3 regions of the Cupriavidus sp. UBA2010 genome follow, and region 3 is predicted to be linked to each of the others. Evidence: predicted binding sites of a transcription regulator. Region 3 holds the regulator's gene; each other region holds the start of a gene.
The links. The regulator FNR, encoded in region 3, switches genes on or off when oxygen is low (the NO sensors DNR and NnrR bind a similar motif). The targets are predictions, from matches to a motif close to TTGATNNNNATCAA.
Positions count from the first base shown of each region.

Region 1 (6,336 bases), on a different contig from region 3:
GATTGGCGTGCGCGCTTTCGTCTCGGCGTCTGTCGCGACACATCGCGCCTACCCTTCGGTTTGCGGTGTGTGCTGGGCGCATGCGAGCCCGGCTTCTTCCCTGTTGAGCGCTCCCGGATGCGGCAGCACCGGGGGCGTTTTTTTCCGCCTCTCGTCGCTTGTGGCGTTTTAAGCACGTATCAAGTTTGATACAAAACCGGCATCGCTTGTAATGGGCAAGCTGGTACATTGGGTGCTCCATCCGGCCGCGGTTCCGCGGCCGTTCCCATCTGCAAGCTCGCCCATGGACCTGTCCCCCGCCCTGCCAATCCGCCTGCTGATCGTCGACGACGACCCACAAATCCGGGCCATGCTGGCCGAATACCTCGCCACATTCGGCATGGAGGCCGAAGGTGCCGAAGGCGGCACTGCCATGCGTGCGGCGATGTCGAAGCAGGAATACGACCTCGTCATCCTGGATCTCTCGCTGCCCGGCGAGAACGGCCTGACGTTGTGCCGCGAAATCCGGGAGTCCAGCAACCTGCCTGTGATCATGCTGACCGCCCGCGCGGAACTGGCCGATCGCGTGGTGGGACTCGAGGTGGGCGCGGACGACTACGTGACCAAGCCGTTCGAGATGCGTGAGTTGGTGGCGCGCATCCATACCGTGCTGCGTCGCAGCCGTGCCGACGTGCGACGTCCGGCACCGGCCGCGCCCGGGCATGAAGTCCGGTTCGCGGCATGGCGACTGAACACCACGCTGCGCCAGCTGGTGGATGCCGAGGACACGGTGGTGCCGCTTTCCAACGCGGAATTCCGGCTGCTGCTGACATTCATCGAGCATCCCAATCGCGTGCTCGATCGCGAGATGCTGATCAACACCGCGCGTGGGCGCGATCTGGACGTGTTCGATCGCAGCATCGACCTGTTGGTGTCCCGTCTGCGCCAGAAGCTGCGTGACGATCCGCGCGACTCGGCACTGATCCGCACCGTGCGCGGCGAAGGGTACGTCTTCACGGGCACCGTGGAGCACTGACGGCATGGCAGCGCAGATGCCGCCATCGGCGGACGATCCACCAATGGTGCGGCCAGAATTGCGTTCCAGCACATTGGAGACGCCCCGAAGGCGCTTCGATTCGATGTTCGTGCGGCTGTTCTTCGTGATGGCCGCGATCATGCTTGCTGTTCACGTGCTGGGCGTGACCGTGATCGAGGGGTTCTTCCCGCGCCCGGGTTCGGAGCGCTACATGGAACGGATGCGCCGCGCCGCGTCGGAAGCCGAGGCGGCCGGCCACCCGTTGCCTGCGCCACTGCCGGGCGCGCTGGCGTCGCTCAGCCATCCGCACGGACCGCCACCGCCGCCCAACGCCAATGACGACGATGACGACGGCGACAACGACGGGCCCCCGCTGCATCCCGACGCATTCCGCATGCAGAAAGGTGGCGTGCTCATGCCACCCGGACCCCCTGGGCCGCCTGGGCCACCGTCCGGTTTCCATATCCGAGGTATCTGGCCGCCGCACCTGGGCATGTTGTTCCAGCTCGTGGCCATCCTGATTGCATCGTGGGTTGGCGCGCGTCTGCTGGCGCGGCCCGTGCAGCAACTGGCCAGTGGTGCGAACCGGCTGGCGCAGGACGTCCACGCGCCACCGCTGGAGGAGGAGACGGGCCCAGCCGAAGCGCGTGACGCTACCCGGGCACTGAACCTGATGCAGCAGCGCATCCGCACCCAGCTGGCGCAGCAATCGCGCTTCCTGGCGGCGGTGTCGCACGACCTGCGCACGCCGCTGACGCGCATGAGCCTGCGCATCGAGCGCATCGAGGACAACAACGTGCGTTACCGTCTGCGCCAGGATCTGGCCGAGATGAACGGACTGATTGACGCCACGCTGTACTACCTGCGCGAGCGAGACGATGCCGCCGGCCCGCGCCAGCGCGTGGACGTGCTGGCACTGCTGCAGGCCATCGTCGACGATGCCCAGGAAATGGGTCAGGACGTGCGGCTTTCCGGCACCGCCGTGCCGCTGCTGGCGTACCCGGCCGAACTGCGCCGCGCGGTGGTCAATCTGGTGGAGAACGCGCACCGGTACGGCGGCGCCGCCCATATCGTGCTGACCGACAGCGCCGAGCGCGTGATCATCGACGTGTCCGATAACGGCCCGGGTATTCCGCCCGCGGAACTCCAGCGCGTGCTGGAGCCGTTCTATCGCGTGGAGTCGTCGCGCAGCCGTGCTACAGGTGGCGTGGGAATGGGATTGGCGATCGCCGCCGACATCGTGGCGCGGCACGGCGGGGAACTGACGCTGACCAACCGCACCGAGGGCGGCCTGCGCGTGCGCATCGTGCTGCCGCGCGCCTGACGGGGCGTCGGCGCGTCGATTGCTCAGGCGCGTTGGGGCACACCGCTCTTGTTGATCGGTGCCAGTTGCACGTACTGCGAACCACGTAGTCCGCGCGTGAAGTCGAGCGTGAAATCGCCAACGTCGACGCGCGTCTGCAGCGCGCGACGCAGCTCTACCGGTCCGGGCGCCTTGATGCCGCTGGCCGCGCGCACCAGCCACGCGGCGCCAATGTAGCCGGCCAGCGTGGCGGGCGAGGGCGGCTCGTCGAGATACTGCTTCATGCGCGCGACATGCTCTTTCACCACACGCAGCGTCGACTCCTGCGGCCCCGGCGCGATCTGCGTCACCACCATCCCGCCCGCATAGCCTGTACCGAGGATTTCACGCGCCGACACCGGGCTGACAGCCGACAACCCCACCAGGAATCCGTACCAGTTCTGCGCAGCCAGCGCGCGACCCAGGCTACCGTAGGCGAGCGTGTCGCCGCCGACGATCACCGCACCCGGACGGCCCGCCGCAATGCGGCGCGCGCTCTCGTCGAAGTTGCCCGTGAGCGGCACCGTCTGTACCGACATGGCTTTCTCCAGCCGCGACAGCCAGGGCGTGCCTGCAGCGAGCGTGCCCGCCGCGAAATCGGGAGAGACCGCCAGCGTTACCGCGGTCAGTCCGAAGCCGCGTAGCTGACGTACCGCTGCGTCCAGTTCGGATTGATAGTCGGCGCGGGTGAACCAGACGTTCTCGGCATTCAGTGAGAGACCCGACAGCGGTGCCACGATCTGCACGCCACGGCGCGACAGCTCGGTGGACGCTGCGAGCGCGGGCAGCAATGCATCGCCGGGCCCGAACAGCACCTCGGCATGTTCGCTGTCGGCGAGTGCCACTGCCTGGGCCGTGGCGCCACGCGGATTCGTATCGGCATCGCGCGCGACGTGGACGATATGCAGGCTGCCGTTGGACGCGTTGTACGCATCGAACAGCACCTTCGCGCCGGCCAGGTAGTCGCGCGAAAGATCGGCCTGCGGGCCGGTGCGATCGACCAGTTGGCCGACGACAAGCTGGCGGCGCGCGCCCGATGGCGCGGGCTGCGCGAACGCGGTGAGCGGTGCGATCCCGGCCAGTGATGACAACGCGCCGAGCGAACCCAGTGCGCCGAGCGTGCCGAGCGTGCGCCGACGCCCTGCGGACGCGGGCGCGCATGACGATATCGACTGCGGTGGGGCTTGGCGCATGGCAGTGGTTCGGAAGCGGTGTGAGGGGAAAGGATGTCTCGCAGCGCAGGGCAGCGAGACCGGGCCGAGACTATCGGCGGTTCATGACGTTCCCGTGACTTGCACGCGACTTGGCTCCCCACCTCGGCGGGGCTGGCGGGCGCACGCATGACGTGGCCTTGATGCTTATCAAGATGGCAGTCCCGGGCGAGGCATAGGATCGGACGTACTTCCGCCTAGAAAGCACCAAAATCATGTCCGCCCCCACGTCCGACACCCTCGATACCGCTATCCCTTCCGGCCTCGCATCCCCGTCGACCGCCTTCGATCGCACCGCACTCGCCGACTTCCGCGAGCTTGCCGGCCGCATCGATGGCAATGGCCCGCGCTACACGTCGTATCCCACCGCCGACCGCTTTCACGGTGAAGTCGGCGACGTCGCCTACCGGCGCGCCCTGGATGCCTGCCGTGCGAATGCACCGGCACCGCTGTCGCTGTACGTCCACATCCCGTTCTGCGAGAACATCTGCTACTACTGCGGCTGCAACAAGATCATCACCAAGGATCACACCCGCAGCGCGCGTTACGTCGACTATCTGGCACGCGAAATGGCCATGGCCGCCGAGCAGCTTGGCGAGCGCCGCGCGGTTATGCAGTCGCATTGGGGCGGCGGTACGCCGACGTTCCTCGATCCCGTTGAAATGCGCCACGTGATGTCGGCGTTGCACAAGCATTTCGAACTGCTGCCTGAGGGAGAGCACGCGATCGAGATCGACCCGCGCCGTGTGGGCGACGATCGCATGGACCTGCTCGGCGAACTTGGCTTCAACCGGATCAGCCTCGGCGTGCAGGACTTCGACCCCGAAGTGCAGCAGGCCATCCACCGGGTGCAGTCGTATGAGGAAACCAACGGCGTGGTGCGGGCCGCGCGACGCCTTGGGTTCCGTTCGATCAGCATGGACCTGATCTACGGACTGCCGCACCAGACCACGCAACGCTTCTCGGCAACCATCGACCGCGTGCTGGAAATGCGCCCGGACCGCCTGTCGGTCTACAGCTACGCGCACCTCCCGCATGTGTTCAAACCGCAACGCCGCATCGATCCCGCCGCATTGCCACCTGCCGCGGAAAAGCTCGACATCCTCGTATCGACGATCGAGCGCCTGACCGCCGCTGGCTATGTCTATATCGGCATGGACCATTTTGCGTTGCCGGATGACGATCTGGCCATTGCCCAGCGTGAAGGCCGGCTGCAACGCAATTTCCAGGGCTATGCCACCCACGCAGGCTACGACCAGCTTGGCTTCGGCGTCTCGGCGATCGGCGCCGTGGCAGGCCACTACGCGCAGAACGCACGCACCACAGACGAGTACTACGCCGCGCTCGACAAAGGCCAACTGCCGATCGTGCGCGGGTTCGAGACCTCGGAAGACGACCGTCTGCGCAAGTTCATCATCGGCGAGCTGATGTGCAACGGCACGCTCGACATTCCTGCCGTGGAAGCCGCGCACAGCATCGATTTCGCGCAGAAATTCGCCGCTGAACTGGCCGACCTGGACAAGCTGGCCGTGGACCATCTGCTTCGGCGCACGCGGAACCGGATCGAGATCACGCCGCTGGGTCGACTGCTGGTGCGTCGCATCGCGATGGTGTTCGACCACTATCTGCGTGAAGACGCGTTGCGTCCCAAGCCGGCAGCGCCGGCGGCCAACGACGCGAAGGTCATCCCGCTGGTGCGCTACTCACGCGTTGTTTAAAGAAATTTTGATGCTCAGCAAATGAGCCAATAAAAAAAGCCCGCGAGATATTCGCGGGCTTTTTTTGTGGAGCCGGGGTGACTTCCGGGGTTGCCCCCGGCGTCACTGTCACTCGCTCCGTGACGGTCTTCGAGCCTTACTTGCTGGCCTCTGCCATGTAGTTCGAAGCGGCGATCACGTCGGCGTCCGGACCGGCATAGCCACCCTTCGGCGGCATCACACCCTTGCCCTTCAGCGCGTAGTTGTGGACTGCGTCCATGCCTTCCTTCAGGCGCGGTGCCCAGGCGGCCTTGTCGCCGAACTTCGGCGCGCCGGCCACACCAGAGGCGTGGCAAGCCGCGCAGACTTGTTCATAGACCTTCTTGCCCGTTTCAGCCGAAGCGGGGGCCGGTGCGGCAGCGGCAGCGGCAGCAGCAGGGGCGGCTGGGGCCGCGGCGGCGGCAGGCGCTGCTGCTGCAGGGGCAGCAGCGGGTGCGTCGGCTGCCGGAGCGGCGGCCTGGGCCGGTGCGCCAGCGGCTGGGGCTGCCGGCTCAGGGAACTTGGCGCCACCGGCGTCGGCCATGTACACCACGGCACGGGCCAGTTCGTAGTCGCTCAGGTCGTCCGGGGTGGTGCCGGCACGGGCAGGCATCGCGTTCTTGCCGTTGAGCACCGACTTCATCAGGCCGTCGAAGCCCTGGCCGATGCGGGCCGCCCAGTCACCCGCCACGCCGTACTTTGGCGCGCCAGCGGCACCGCTGGCATGGCAGGCTGCGCAGACAGCCTTGTAGACCTCTTCGCCGGTCTTCAGGACGCGCGGTGCGTTAGGGTCCTTGATTTCGAGCGAGGCTACGGGCTTGATCCGGTCGTTGATTGCCTCGGCAGACTGTGTTGAGCCGGCGCCTTCGCGGGTGCCGTGTCCGACAAAGTTGACCAGCAGGATGATGACGAGGATCGGGATCAGGAACGCTGCGATCACGACGACGATCAGCTGCTTGGGGGTCTTGATTGGCGACTCGTGGTGGTCGTTTTCTTGGTGGACGTCACTCATACAGAACTCTCGATTTTGCG
Region 1 is NZ_DDCI01000015.1:209,350-215,685, forward strand. It holds gene B2246_RS11835 (response regulator) at 284-1,015, shown strand; gene B2246_RS11840 (ATP-binding protein) at 1,020-2,339, shown strand; gene B2246_RS11845 (ABC transporter substrate-binding protein) at 2,363-3,550, opposite strand; gene hemN (oxygen-independent coproporphyrinogen III oxidase) at 3,784-5,286, shown strand; gene B2246_RS11855 (c-type cytochrome) at 5,423-6,316, opposite strand.
Region 1: a site for FNR is predicted at 3,709-3,722, ahead of hemN (oxygen-independent coproporphyrinogen III oxidase). Genes of this name have one in related genera too.

Region 2 (6,336 bases), on a different contig from region 3:
TCTCCCTGTGCGCCGGCGCTCCAGTAGCCGCGCTTCTGCTTGGAGGCCGGATTGATGACACCGGCGATGTGGCCACTTTCGCCCAGCACAAACTCGCTATCGCCACCGAGCAGTTGCGTACTGCGATAGGCCGACTGCCAGGGGACGATGTGATCCTCCTTGGTGGCCAGGACGTAGCTCGGCACCTTGATCTTGCCCAGGTCGATCGAATGCCCGCACATCGACAACTCGTCGCGTCTGCAAAGCCGGTTCTCCAGGTACATATTGCGCAGGTACCACGCGTACATGGGACCGGGCAGGTTGGTCGCATCGGCGTTCCAATAGAGCAGGTCGAAGGCTGCCGGCGATTTTCCCTTCAGGTAGTTGGTGACGACGTACGGCCAGATCAGGTCGTTGGGTCGCAGGGTCTGGAAGACGAAGGCCAGTTCCTTGCCAGAGTAAATGCCACCATTGCCAATGGTCTGCTCGCGCGCCACCACGGTGGCTTCGTCGAGGAAGAAACCTAGGTCGCCTGGGTCGGTGAAGTCCAGCATGGTCGTCAGCAGTGTCATGCTGGCCACCATGTCTTCGCCGCGTGCTTCCTGGACTGCCAGGGCCGAGGTCAGCAGCGTGCCGCCGACGCACCAGCCCAGCGCGTTCACCTGGCTTGCGCCACCGATGGCACGGCTGACCTCCAGCGCCTTGATGACACCTTCCACATAGTCGTCCCAGGTGGTACCGCGCATGTCTTCTTGCGGATTGCGCCACGAAGTGACAAAGACCGTGTAACCCTGTTCGCAGGCGAAACGGACGAAGGAGTTCTCCGGCTGGAGATCGAGGATGTAGTACTTGTTGATGCAGGGCGGCACGATCACCAGCGGGCGCGACATCACCTTCGACGTCAGCGGCTTGTACTGGATCAGCTGCATCACATCGCATTCGAACACCACGGCGCCTTCGGATGTGGCGACGTCACGGCCCACCTCGAACGCCGACTCGTCGGTGATGGCGATGCGCCGCTGGCGCATGTCCTCGACATAGTTCGCGAAGCCGTTCAGGAGGCTCTCACCGTTGGTCTCCAATGCCAGCCGGATGGCTTCCGGGTTGGTGGCCAGGAAGTTGGACGGGCTCATGGCATCGACGAGTTGCCCCAGGAAGAAGGACAGTTTGCTCTTGTCGTCGTCGTTCAGATGGATCGACTCGGCCAGTTCGGCAAGCGTCTTGGCATTGAGGAGATAACCTTCCTTGAGCATCCGGTACCACGGGTTCTCGTCCCAGTCCTTCACCGCGAACCGGCGGTCCGGCTTTTGGTCTGCTCCGGCCTGACCGAATGCCGAGGCCAGTATCGAAAACTGACCTTCAAGGTGCCGGAAGCCGGACTGCATCAGGCGGGGCATGTCGATGCCGCTGGGCAGGTAGCGTGGGTAGGCGAATAGCTCCGCGAGCGACGTCAGCGGCGAGGGAAAGCCGTTCAGCAGCGGATTGGCAAGCGGTGTCGGCACAGGCATTGGCGTTCTCATGACGAATGGCGTGTTATATCGGACGGTTGCGCGGCTCATTGCTCACGTCGTTTTGCTGACGTTGGCATGATCAGGGCGTCACCGTCGACCACGACCTTGTCCTGAACCATGCAGACCGTGCTGAGCGCGACACGCCGTTTCTCCGGTTGGAGATCCGTGACCGTGACTGTCACGTGCACGGTTTCACCAGGCTTCACCGGGGCCCTGAAGCGCAGGTTCTGGCTCAGGTAGATCGATCCCGGGCCGGGAAGGCGACTGGCTAACGCCGCCGAGATCACGCTTGCCGTCAGCATCCCGTGGGCGATGCGTCCGCCAAACGGCGTGGTCTTCGCAAAATCTTCGTCGAGATGGATGGCGTTGTTGTCGCCGGAAGCCGTCGCGAACAACTCGATATCAGTTTCAGTGATGGTCTTGGCGTAGCTTGCGGTCATGCCAAGCTGCAGGTCTTCGTAGTCATAGCCATTCAGGGTGTTCACGAGGTCTCCTTGATAATGTTGAAAGCTGCTCGGGCGCCAGTTCCAGGCGATATCCGCTCGCCGACGCGCGCGGCGCTGCGTATCGTTCAGTGGGTGGTCGATGTGTAGCCTGGTCCCGCGCCCCAACGGGTGCGTGCCCCATCTTCAGTGCATGGAGTGCGCGTGCAGGCTGTACCGGGGACTAACGGACGATCGATTCTTCATGCCCTGCGATGCAGGGGCTGCATATCGATCGGCGATCCGGGGGCATTCACAAGCGGAATGTCCGGGCGTGTGTCGTGGACGGGGTTGCTGACGGGGGCGCTCAAGCATGAACCGAACATGGATTCAAGAGCCCCAGCATAGGTGGGCAACTGGCGATCGACTTTGCATGAACAGCCAGGGCGTTGACATTTCGTGCCACGCGAGCCAAGCGTAGCGATGCAAATGGATGGCGCGTTACCCGCGGCTACCGGGTTGCCCACCCGATTTCAGACGTTTCTGGTCTGAATGCCGAATCCTTGGGAATCCAAATTGACCAGGGGATTTGTAGCATTACCCAGATGTCGTCCCGGCGTCTCTGCAAGCCACTAAATCGCGGCAGTTCGCTCTGATGGCTATCAATGCTCTGGATTTTTGCCGGCCGCTTCCCGTGGGAGCACGTGTCGGAGAGGGCCGGCATCGGGACGTTGACTCCAGTCAAGGAGACCGGGGCGGTACGGGGATACTGTAACTAAATCGATTCAGTTTACGAATCGAGAAACGCTCCCCGTATGCCGTGCCGGTATCCCGTGCCTGAAGGCAGGGGAATGCCGCCAGTTCGGCAATCGGTCAGCCGTTTGCAAACCGATTCGCCCTCAACCCAAGACCTCTATGTTCAAACACATCCTGCTGCCCGTTGACGGTTCCGACCAATCGCGCAAGGCTGTATCGGCGGCCATTGAATTTGCCCGTAGCACCAGGGCCCGTCTGACGCCATACATTTGCAAGGAAGAGCCTCGCTTGTCCATTTCGATGAGCGCGGCGGTCGATACCGAAAGTGTCGCGAGCAGGCTTGAAAGTGCGGCCCGGGAGGAACTCTCCCGGATTGAAGCCGCAGCCGCATTGGCGGGAGTACCGTGTATCGGAAAAACGTCCTCCGCCTCGGCACCACATCTTGGGATTATCGAGAAAGCCAATGAATTGCAGTGCGATGTCATTTTCATGGCGTCTCACGGTCGAAAGGGGTTGGGAAAGCTGCTGCTTGGCAGCGTCACGCAGGACGTGCTCTCCCATAGCACGATCCCCGTTCTCGTGTTCCGATAAGCGCAATTCGCCAGACGATTCCACAAACAGAAGAGGAGGAGGTCATCGTGTACAAGAAAATCCTGTTGGCTGTTGATGATAGTGATGCCGCCGAGCTTGCCCTTGCGCAGGCCGTGACCGTCGCAAAAGCCATGAGCGCGGAGGTCAAGGCATTATTTGTTGTCACACAGGCGCTTGGCAGCACCTTGACGCCCGCCGAGGCGGCAACCGCGGCAATCGGCAAGCGGATACTGGAACATGCTCGCTCGAAGATGGAAGCCAACGGCTTGCACTATTCCACCGAACTGCTTGAAGAGGCCGGATCGGCAGCAGGGCAGATTGCCGACACGATCACCAGCGAAGCCAATGACTGGGACGCCGATCTGATCGTAATGGGAACGCATGGCCGACGCGGCATCAAGCGAATGGTGCTTGGTAGCGTTTCGGAGGGCGTACTGACGCAATCCAGGATCCCTGTGCTGGTGGTGCGCAGTGATTTCGAGGATTGAACGTTCGGGGCGTGCTGACTGGCCGCTCATTGGCAATGATGCGCTGATGTCATTACCGTAGCTGCAGGCAGCATCGACATTGGGCAGCACTGCATGCCCCGGATAGGTCAGGCAGAAGTTCGCTTTGCCGGCCAATTGTGACTGTTCCCGCCAGAGCTTGGGAAACATCTGTTCCCATCCAATTGCACTTGCTGTTGGTATACGGGCTTTCTTCAGGAACAGTCGTGCAGTCCCAAGTATCTATGCATCAAGCCCCACCTTCGCGCCTTGGCAGCGAAGCGACCGATGCTATTCGCCAACTCAAGACGCTAACCGAGATTCTTCCGACAGACAGTCTGCTGCGCAAGGCCGCGTTAGCACTGCTGTTGGAAGCAAATGCCGGCGCGCAACCGAATGCCTTGCCGTTGACGTTGGTATCGCCTCCCGCACCGGGGTCTGCGCTCCCGGAGATCACTGGGAGGCGCGCATGACAGCGGTCGAATTCCAGCAGTTTGTCATGCTGACGGGGCGAGCACTCGCAATCCTCGGCGTCATCCTGCTTGTCGTCATTCGTCTGGCGTCCCCGCACGAAAATGGGAAAAAGTAGCCGCCCCCGCAAGCCGTATCGTCCACGTCAGGCAGAGGCCCATCTCCCCGGACGCTTGCAGCCGTGGGTGCTCGACAAGCTCTTTGCTCCGCTCGAAAGCATGTTGCAACACATCCGGGACGGCGGCGAGCTGGAGGTCGACGACGATGAGCAGCTTTGGTACTACAGCACGACGATGGGAGGCAGTTTCAAATGCGCCGAGTTGCTTGAATCGTTCGGCGACATCTTCGCCCGGCAGCGGCAGCGCGACACGAATGCACCGGATCCCGAAGCGCTGTACGCCATGGCGGCAAGCATGACGGCGGAAATCCTGGCGATGCGCGAAGTGGAAGCTGCCATTGCCTGCGCCAGCGAGATGCGTGGCTATATGGCCGCGTCGTCATTGGGGAACATGAAGGATGCGGTGCTGCTGGCATCGCTGGATAGTCACATGACGACTGTGTATGGGCAGGGCGATGCGTAAGCGCTGAGGGCGTGTCCCTCCTTCCTGTCCCATTGGTCTGTGACGGACGACTCCTGTTGACGCGATGCGGTGGCGCACCTGCCTTGCGACCCATCCGTAAAGGCTTTCCAGAAATTTCTCTGGCCAGCTTGTGCTGCCTCTGAACCCCGAAGTCATCTCGGCCCCCTACAGTCTGGCGAAGCATGGCGGCTACTACAGCGGCCCTGTGCCGGGACTCCACCTGGAGCGCCCTTGACCGCAATTCCGCCTCCTCGCTTCTTTGCCTCGTGTTTCCCTGATGACGCCACTCCGATCGTTCATTGGTCTTCTGGCCGCAGCCAGTCTTCCCGCAATTTCCCTGGCTCAATCGGTCAATCATCAATCACCCTCCGAGCAGATTTCCGTTGGCACGCTGTCGATCATTGCCAGCCCGGCTGCCAGTGCCGCCGCGAGTGCCGAAGGCAGCGATCCGGCCGCGGCGCTGGTCTCGATCGCGGGGGTGGGGAGTGTCCTCGTTGTCACGGGCATCACCGAGGCAGGAAAGGACGCATTCGATGTGCTGCTGGAGGGCTCCAGGCAGGCTGGCAAGGCGTCTTTGAAGGTGACGCGTGGCGCGGTGGAGGCGGTTGGACTCTCCGTTGGCACCACGGTAAACGTGGTCGCGCAGTCGACTGGCACCGTGCTGGTCGCATCGGGGAAGGTCCTGGCCTTCCTGCCCAATGCGGCAGGTGAGGCGCTATTGCATCATTCGCGCGTGCCTGGCACGAGCCCCGTTGTTCAGCAAGGGGCAGCAAGATGAAAGCGAGAGGTATCGCGGCCATGGCCGCCAGCGCGATTGCCGCCATGTGCCTGGCCAACTCGCCGGAGGCCATCGCCGGCCAGCCGTGCAATGACAGCCCGCTCACGCCGGCGGTACTGCAAACGGCAATGGCAACCGCTCAGCGGGTGACCGGTGAACTGGACCGCCGGGGCGTGCAGGTTGCGCTGTTGGGGCGGGTCGGGCAGGACCTCAGCAAGTACGGACTCAAATACAGCCATGTGGGCATCGTCTATCGAAGCACGCCCGGGTCACCGTGGCGAATCGCCCATCTGCTGAATACCTGTGGAACGAACCAGTCGGACCTTTGGTATGAAGGTGTCGGGAACTTCTATCTGGACGATCTGTTCCTGTTCGACACTCTGGTCATGGTGCCGCCCGAAGACACGGCGAAGGCGCTACTTTCGCGTCTGTCGGATGGACAGGCTCTCCGCGCCGTCCATGACGAGCTTTACAGCCTCGTGGCATATCCGTTCTCGACGCGCTATCAGAATTCAAACGGCTGGGTCATCGAAACCGTTGCCGCCGCAAGCGCGCGCGATGCCACGATCCGTGACCGTGGGCAAGCACAAGCGTGGCTGGAGATGGCGGGCTACAAGCCGTCCGAAATGGAGATTGGCACGCTGACCCGACTCGGTGGACGGATGTTCAAGGCCAACGTGGCATTCGATGATCACCCTGATTCCCTGCGGTTTGCGGGCAGGATCCGTACCGTGACCGTGGAATCGATCGAAGCCTTCCTCA
Region 2 is NZ_DDCI01000024.1:323,889-330,224, reverse strand. It holds gene B2246_RS20615 (PHA/PHB synthase family protein) at 1-1,487, opposite strand, end outside; gene B2246_RS20610 (MaoC family dehydratase) at 1,535-1,975, opposite strand; gene B2246_RS20605 (universal stress protein) at 2,828-3,259, shown strand; gene B2246_RS20600 (universal stress protein) at 3,307-3,747, shown strand; gene B2246_RS20595 (hypothetical protein) at 4,401-4,796, shown strand; gene B2246_RS20590 (hypothetical protein) at 5,074-5,574, shown strand; gene B2246_RS20585 (DUF2145 domain-containing protein) at 5,571-6,336, shown strand, end outside.
Region 2: a site for FNR is predicted at 2,644-2,657, ahead of B2246_RS20605 (universal stress protein). Genes of this name have one in related genera too.

Region 3 (6,336 bases):
GCGCGGCCTGCCATGGCGCCAACGGCAAGGGCAACCAGGCACTCGGCGCGCCGAACCTGACCGACAACACGTGGTTGTACGGCAGCTCGGAAGCGACGATCGTCGACGCGATCCTGAAGGGACACAACGGTCATATGCCGGCGCACGAGGAGATTCTGACGCCTGAGCGCATCCGCATGCTGACCGCATATGTGTGGGGTCTCTCAAATACGGGAGGCGCTGCAAAATGACTAACTGCCCCGGGGCCGGGCGGCGTGCCGCCCACCGGGGCGTGAGGGCAACACGATGAGCGCGCCCCTTAACGCCCCCGATCACTCGGACGATCACGCCTCGAACGATCCGTCTGCAAGCCAGTCGGCGAGCGATCGTAACGGCAACACTTGGCGTCCCGCGCCGCCCCCCAAGGGGGCCGAGACCACCGAGGAAGCGCTGTACGAGGTCCGCCGCAAGATCTATCCGCGCTCGACTTCTGGCGCGTTTTCGAGCTGGCGCGTGTGGCTGGTCATCCTGACGCAGTTGATTTACTACGGAACGCCCTGGCTGCAGTGGAATGATCGCCAGGCCGTGCTGTTCGATCTCGGCGCGCGCAAGTTCTACATCTTCGGTCTCGTGCTGTGGCCGCAGGATGTGATCTATCTCGCTGTGCTGCTGGTCATTTCTGCGCTATCGCTATTTCTGTTCACCGCCATCGCGGGACGCCTGTTCTGCGGCTATGCCTGTCCTCAGACGGTCTACACAGAGATATTCATGTGGATCGAGCGACATGTCGAAGGGGATCGCATCGCGCGGATCCGACTCGACGGCGATCCCTGGAGCCTGCGCAAGCTGCGAATCAAGGCGACCAAGCATGTGCTCTGGGTGCTGATCGCACTGTGGACGGGCTTCACGTTTATCGGGTATTTCGCACCGATTCGGGAACTTGGTAGCGAGGTCCTGCATTTCACGCTAGGACCCTGGCAGAGCTTCTGGATGCTGTTCTACGCATTTGCGACCTGGGGCAACGCCGGATTCATGCGCGAGCAGGTGTGCAAGTACATGTGCCCCTATGCGCGTTTCCAGAGCGTGATGGTCGACCGCGATACCTATGTCGTGACCTATGACGTGGGTCGTGGGGAGCCGCGTGGTAGCCGTTCCCGCAAGACCGATCGCCATGCGGCTGGTATTGGCGATTGCGTGAATTGCAGTATCTGCGTGCAGGTGTGTCCGACCGGTATCGATATTCGTGATGGCCTCCAGTACGAGTGCATCGGTTGTGGCGCCTGTATCGACGCGTGCAATCTCGTCATGGACAAGATGGAGTACCCGCGCGGCCTGATCCGATACACGTCGGAAAACGCCATGCGCAAGTCCCTGACGACATCCGACGCGCGCAAACGGCTGCTGCGACCACGCACGATCATCTATACGCTGATCTGGCTGGTTCTGGCGGCGGGCTTCGTCGCATCGCTGGCAATGCGGTCGCCGATCAAGGTCGACATCATTCGGGATCGCGGCGCGCTGGGCCGGGAAGTGGAGGGCCGCTGGATCGAGAACGTCTATCGGCTCCAGGTGATCAACACCACGGAAGCGCCGATGCGGATTCGCGTGCAGGCTGAGGGCGACGATCTGACTGGACTGACGGTCGAGTATGACAAGTCCGCCGAGGCCATGCAGCCAACGTCCAACCGGTTGTTGCCGATTCGCATTCGCGTGCCGATCGACGATGCCAAGGAAGGCACGCACAAGATCAACGTAACCGTGACGGCGGAGGGCGAGGACGGCCGAGACGCGCATATCAGGCAATCCACGAGTTTCATTGTTCCCCGCAATCTGTGATGCTGAGGGTGAAATGGCAGCAAACAAGGAGAGCGCAATGACATCCCAACAGTCCAAGCCCTGGTACAGGGAACCGTGGCCGTGGCTTTTGATGAGCGGTCCGTTGCTCGCAATTATTGGCTGCGGCGTGACCATCTGGCTTGCCAACACGCATCCGGATTTGCCGGTTTCCGGCGTGGAGCGTCATGGCCTGGTCGTGGAGAAAACGGGGGCGGAGCATGTAGCGTCGCCGGCTGCGAGGCGCCCATGAGACTCCGCTGGCTGATGTGGGTACTTTGGCCGGCGTTTCTGATGGGCGGAGCGGCCACCGCCACCGTGTTTTCGGTCGTTGATCCGGGCGATCTCACGTTCTTCGGGCACCAGGTGGAAGCGTCTCGTGAGGCGGTCTACACGATTGGCTTCCTGGTGGCGTGGTTGTTTTGCGCGTTGTCCAGCGGACTGACGCTATACACCATGCCAACCAAGCTCGAGGAGACCGACGAACTCGAGTAATGGCTCGAGTGCTGGCAGAAAGCAAAACGGCCGCACCGGGAGATCAGCTCCCGATGCGGCCGTTTTCCTGGCCACGATGCCCGTTAGCAGTTTCGGCTATAGACCTGCCTGATGCCTTCCATGTCCACGAGTTTCACGTGTCGTTGGCGAATCTGGATCAGGCCGGCTTCGGCGAATCGCGAGAAGAGCCGACTCACGGTTTCGAGCTTGAGGCCAAGGTAGCTGCCGATTTCTTCGCGGCTCATCCGCAGCACGAACTCGCTCGACGAGTAGCCGCGCATCGACAGGCGCTCCGACATGTTGACGAGAAATGCTGCCAGGCGCTCTTCGGCACGCATCGAGCCAAGAGTGATCAGCATGATCTGGTCTTGCGAGATTTCCTTGCTCATCAGCCTCAGGAACTGCTGCTGGAGAGAAGGCAACGTGCCGGACAGCGATTGCAGGTCATCGAATCGCACGACGCAGACCTCTGTGTCCTCGAGCGCGGTGGCGTCGGACGCATGCTGCATCTCGCTGAGGCCGTCGAGCCCGACGACCTCACCGGGCAAATGGAAGCCGGTGATTTGCGTGCGTCCGTCCTCCATGGTCACGTGGGTCTTCAATGTGCCAAAGCGGATCGCATAGACTGCGGTAAGTGGTTCGCCCATGCGATAGAGCGTTTCGCCCTTGTGAACACGAACGCGTTCCTGTACGAGCGTGTCCATCTTTGCGAGGTCCTGTTGCGACATGCCCACGGGAAGGCAAAGCTGGCCCATGGCGCAAGTGGAGCAACGCGGAGACATCTCGGTGACGGGAATGGAGGTAAGCAATTGATGGTGCTCGCATGAATGCGCTTGCGATGGAGGCGCGATGCAGGCATTTTACAGCGTGATGTGACGCAGAAGCGAGGAACAGTTGCCATTTGGTGTGCTTTTCAGTGTCTTTACACTTGCGTTGCTTGGTGGCGTGCATTGCGCCGCCATGTGCGGAGGAATTGCCATTGCCGTCGAGCAACGGCAATCCGGGGGGGCTGTTGCGGTCGTTAGCCTCGTGCATCGCTCGCGATTTCACTGGTGGCTGGAACTGCTGGTCATGCACGCCGGGCGTCTCACGACCTATGTGCTGCTTGGGGCGCTGATGGGAGCGGTGGGTGCGACAGTCTGGAAGCAGGACTACCTTCCAGTGCAGCGCTGGCTCTATGGCGCGGGCAGCCTGTTACTGGTTCTGACCGGGGTGTGGTTGTTGCGGGGCCGCGTCATGCGTGCAGCATGGCTCGAACGGCTGGCGGCGCGGGCTGCCTCGTATGTCGTCCGGGGCGTCGCGTCGCTGGGCATGCAGATGCCGCTTCGCTTGCGTCGGCACGCGCCCATCATGCGGCGCTATGGGATGGGGTTGGCCTGGGGGCTGGTGCCCTGTGGTATGGTGTATGGCGCACTTGCGCTGGCCTTGTTGGCTGGAAATGCGCCATCTGGGGCACTTGTCATGGCGGCCTTTGGCATTGGGACGCTGCCCAACCTGCTGGTGATCTCGGGTTTGTCGGGCTACCTGCGGCAACTGTCGCGCCGCCCCGGCGTTCGAGTGGGCGCCGCGCTTGTTGTGATCGGTTTTGGGGCGCTGGGTGTCGCACGCGCCGTCTGGCTGCCCGATACGCTGGCCAATCACGGCTTCTGCGTCGTGTTCTAGACTTTTTTGCTGGTTGCAGGGCGGGGCTGGAATGCCATACAATCGCGAAAACCACGGTATCGCGCTCCGATGCGCTCGTGGCGTCGCCGGGGCTGCATTCCCGATCTGGGATGTGTGCCCAGGGGGTCTGGGCAGGTCTGGCTTGCCGGGATCGTCCCCACAGTTCATCCGGTTCACAAGATCTGGTTCCAAAGTCCGATGGGGCTGTGTGGAGAGGTGGCGCTGGTGCCAGGCGAAGTTGCCTGGGCCGATATCGATTGTTTCTTGCCGCCTTGGCGATCTGATTGTCCAGGTGAATGTCCACCCCAAAAGGGAGAGGGTGCGACGCAAGAGGTCCGTTGACTGGCGTAGTCTGTCAGCCCCGGACGATCTCCTGCCGGAACGACCCGGCAATTCGATGCAAAGAAAATGAGGTGCACGGCTCCGCTGCGAAAAGCTGCGAGTTGGCTGCGCGATGAGATGGCGGTGGCTCAGGCCTCGCTGTATCTGCAATCTCCAGTGCTTCAGGATTCGTCCAGAAGCAGGTGCAAAGACAGGCTGCACACAATCACATGAATACCCAAGAGGCGAAGATCGTCCTCGAGACCGCGCTGATCTGTGCGCAGGAGCCATTGCGCGTTGGTGATCTGCGACGGTTGTTCGCCGACGACGTCGGTGCCGACACCATCCGGGTTCTGCTCGAAGAGCTGCGCAACGACTGGCAGCAGCGCGGGGTGGAGCTCGTGGCCCTGGCCAGCGGCTGGCGGTTCCAGAGCCGCCCCGAGATGCGCGAGTTTCTTGATCGGCTCAACCCGGAGAAGCCGCCGAAGTACTCGCGTGCCGTGATGGAAACGCTAGCGATCATCGCGTATCGCCAGCCGGTGACGCGCGGTGACATCGAAGAGATCCGGGGCGTAACGGTCAGCACGGAGGTGGTCAAGAAGCTTGAGGACCGGGACTGGATCGAAGTCATCGGTCACCGGGACGTGCCTGGTCGCCCCGCGTTGTATGCAACGACCAAGGCATTCCTGGATGATCTTGGTCTGCGCTCGCTGGATGAGTTGCCGCCGCTCGAGGATGCCCAGGCCCAGGCTCAGGCGGCTCTGCTGGATCAGCAGGCCATCGATTTCGAAGCGGTCGCGACGGCGAATCCGCCTGCTGGTGACGAGGAGGCCTTTTCGGAGGCCACCGTAGAAGTGGCTGAGACGGGTGAGCCGGCAGTTGAGCAGTTGTCGGTCGAGCCGCAATCCGAAGATCTGTCCGGTGGCGCGAGCGATGCCGCCGGCAATGAAAACGAACAGAACGACAGCGTCGCGCAGTTGCCCGAGGGTGATGGGCAAGACGATGACGCGCCGGTGGCTCTGGCCAACGGATTCCATGTGGACACAGAGTCTTCCTCGCAGGAAGACGCCGCAGTTCCGGCCCCCGACGGTGATATGCCGCTGGCGACCGAGGACGACGACGAGCGCGTGTCCAACTGAACAACATGCAACATCGATAGTGAATACTTTGTCTGATTCCGCTGAGCAAGACGTCCGCCAGCCGGACGTGCCGGGCGACACCGGCGCTGCCCCCGAGGGTAACGGCGCCGAAGGCGCGCCCCGCCGCAAGGGGCTGCGCCGCGGCCTGCGCAATCTAGTGGCTTCCCGTCGCCAGTCGGCGCAGGACCGCGATGGCCGGGAAACGGGGCGCGACGATGCCGAGCCCTCGTCGTCTGGCGAAGGCGGCGATGCTTCGCCGGCCGCTGCCCCCGCGCGTGGCCGCGGGCGTCGCAAGCCGGCGCCGGCCGCCGATACGCAAGCAGTTGCCGGTGCCGAGGAGGCAGGTGGCGACGCGCAGCCGCGATCGGATCAGTCCGCGCAAGGGGCTCGCAAGCGCCGTCAGCAGCCGCAACGCAAGGCTGCGCTGGTAGATGGCGACAACAAGCCAGCCTCGCAACAGCCGGGTCGCCGTAACAAGGGCGGTCAGCGCAAGGGTCAACAGCCTGGTGGCAAGCCGGGTGCTGACAGGGGCGACCAGCGTGTCGAGCAGCGCCAGGGCGACAAGCCCGGTCGGCAAGCCGGCAAGGGCGGCGCGAAGCCTGCTGCCGGTGGCGAGGATCTGTTCCGCTTCGTGATTTCCGAGCAGTTCGATCAGGAAGACACGATCGTGCCGCGCACCAAGGCCAAGCCGGTGCGCGAACTGTCCGCTGACGACGACGCGCCCAAGCTGCACAAAGTCCTGGCGGAGGGTGGACTTGGCTCGCGCCGCGAGATGGAAGAGCTGATCCTGCAGGGGCGTGTGTCGGTCAATGGTCTGCCTGCCCACATCGGCCAGCGTATTCTGCCGACCGACCAGGTCCGCGTGAACGGCAAGCTGATTCACCGCAAGGTGACGACCAAGCCTCCA
Region 3 is NZ_DDCI01000012.1:120,462-126,797, forward strand. It holds gene ccoP (cytochrome-c oxidase, cbb3-type subunit III) at 1-230, shown strand, start outside; gene ccoG (cytochrome c oxidase accessory protein CcoG) at 286-1,815, shown strand; gene B2246_RS07880 (membrane protein) at 1,829-2,065, shown strand; gene B2246_RS07885 (hypothetical protein) at 2,062-2,307, shown strand; gene fnr (fumarate/nitrate reduction transcriptional regulator Fnr) at 2,391-3,116, opposite strand; gene B2246_RS07895 (sulfite exporter TauE/SafE family protein) at 3,202-3,969, shown strand; gene scpB (SMC-Scp complex subunit ScpB) at 4,521-5,429, shown strand; gene rluB (23S rRNA pseudouridine(2605) synthase RluB) at 5,458-6,336, shown strand, end outside.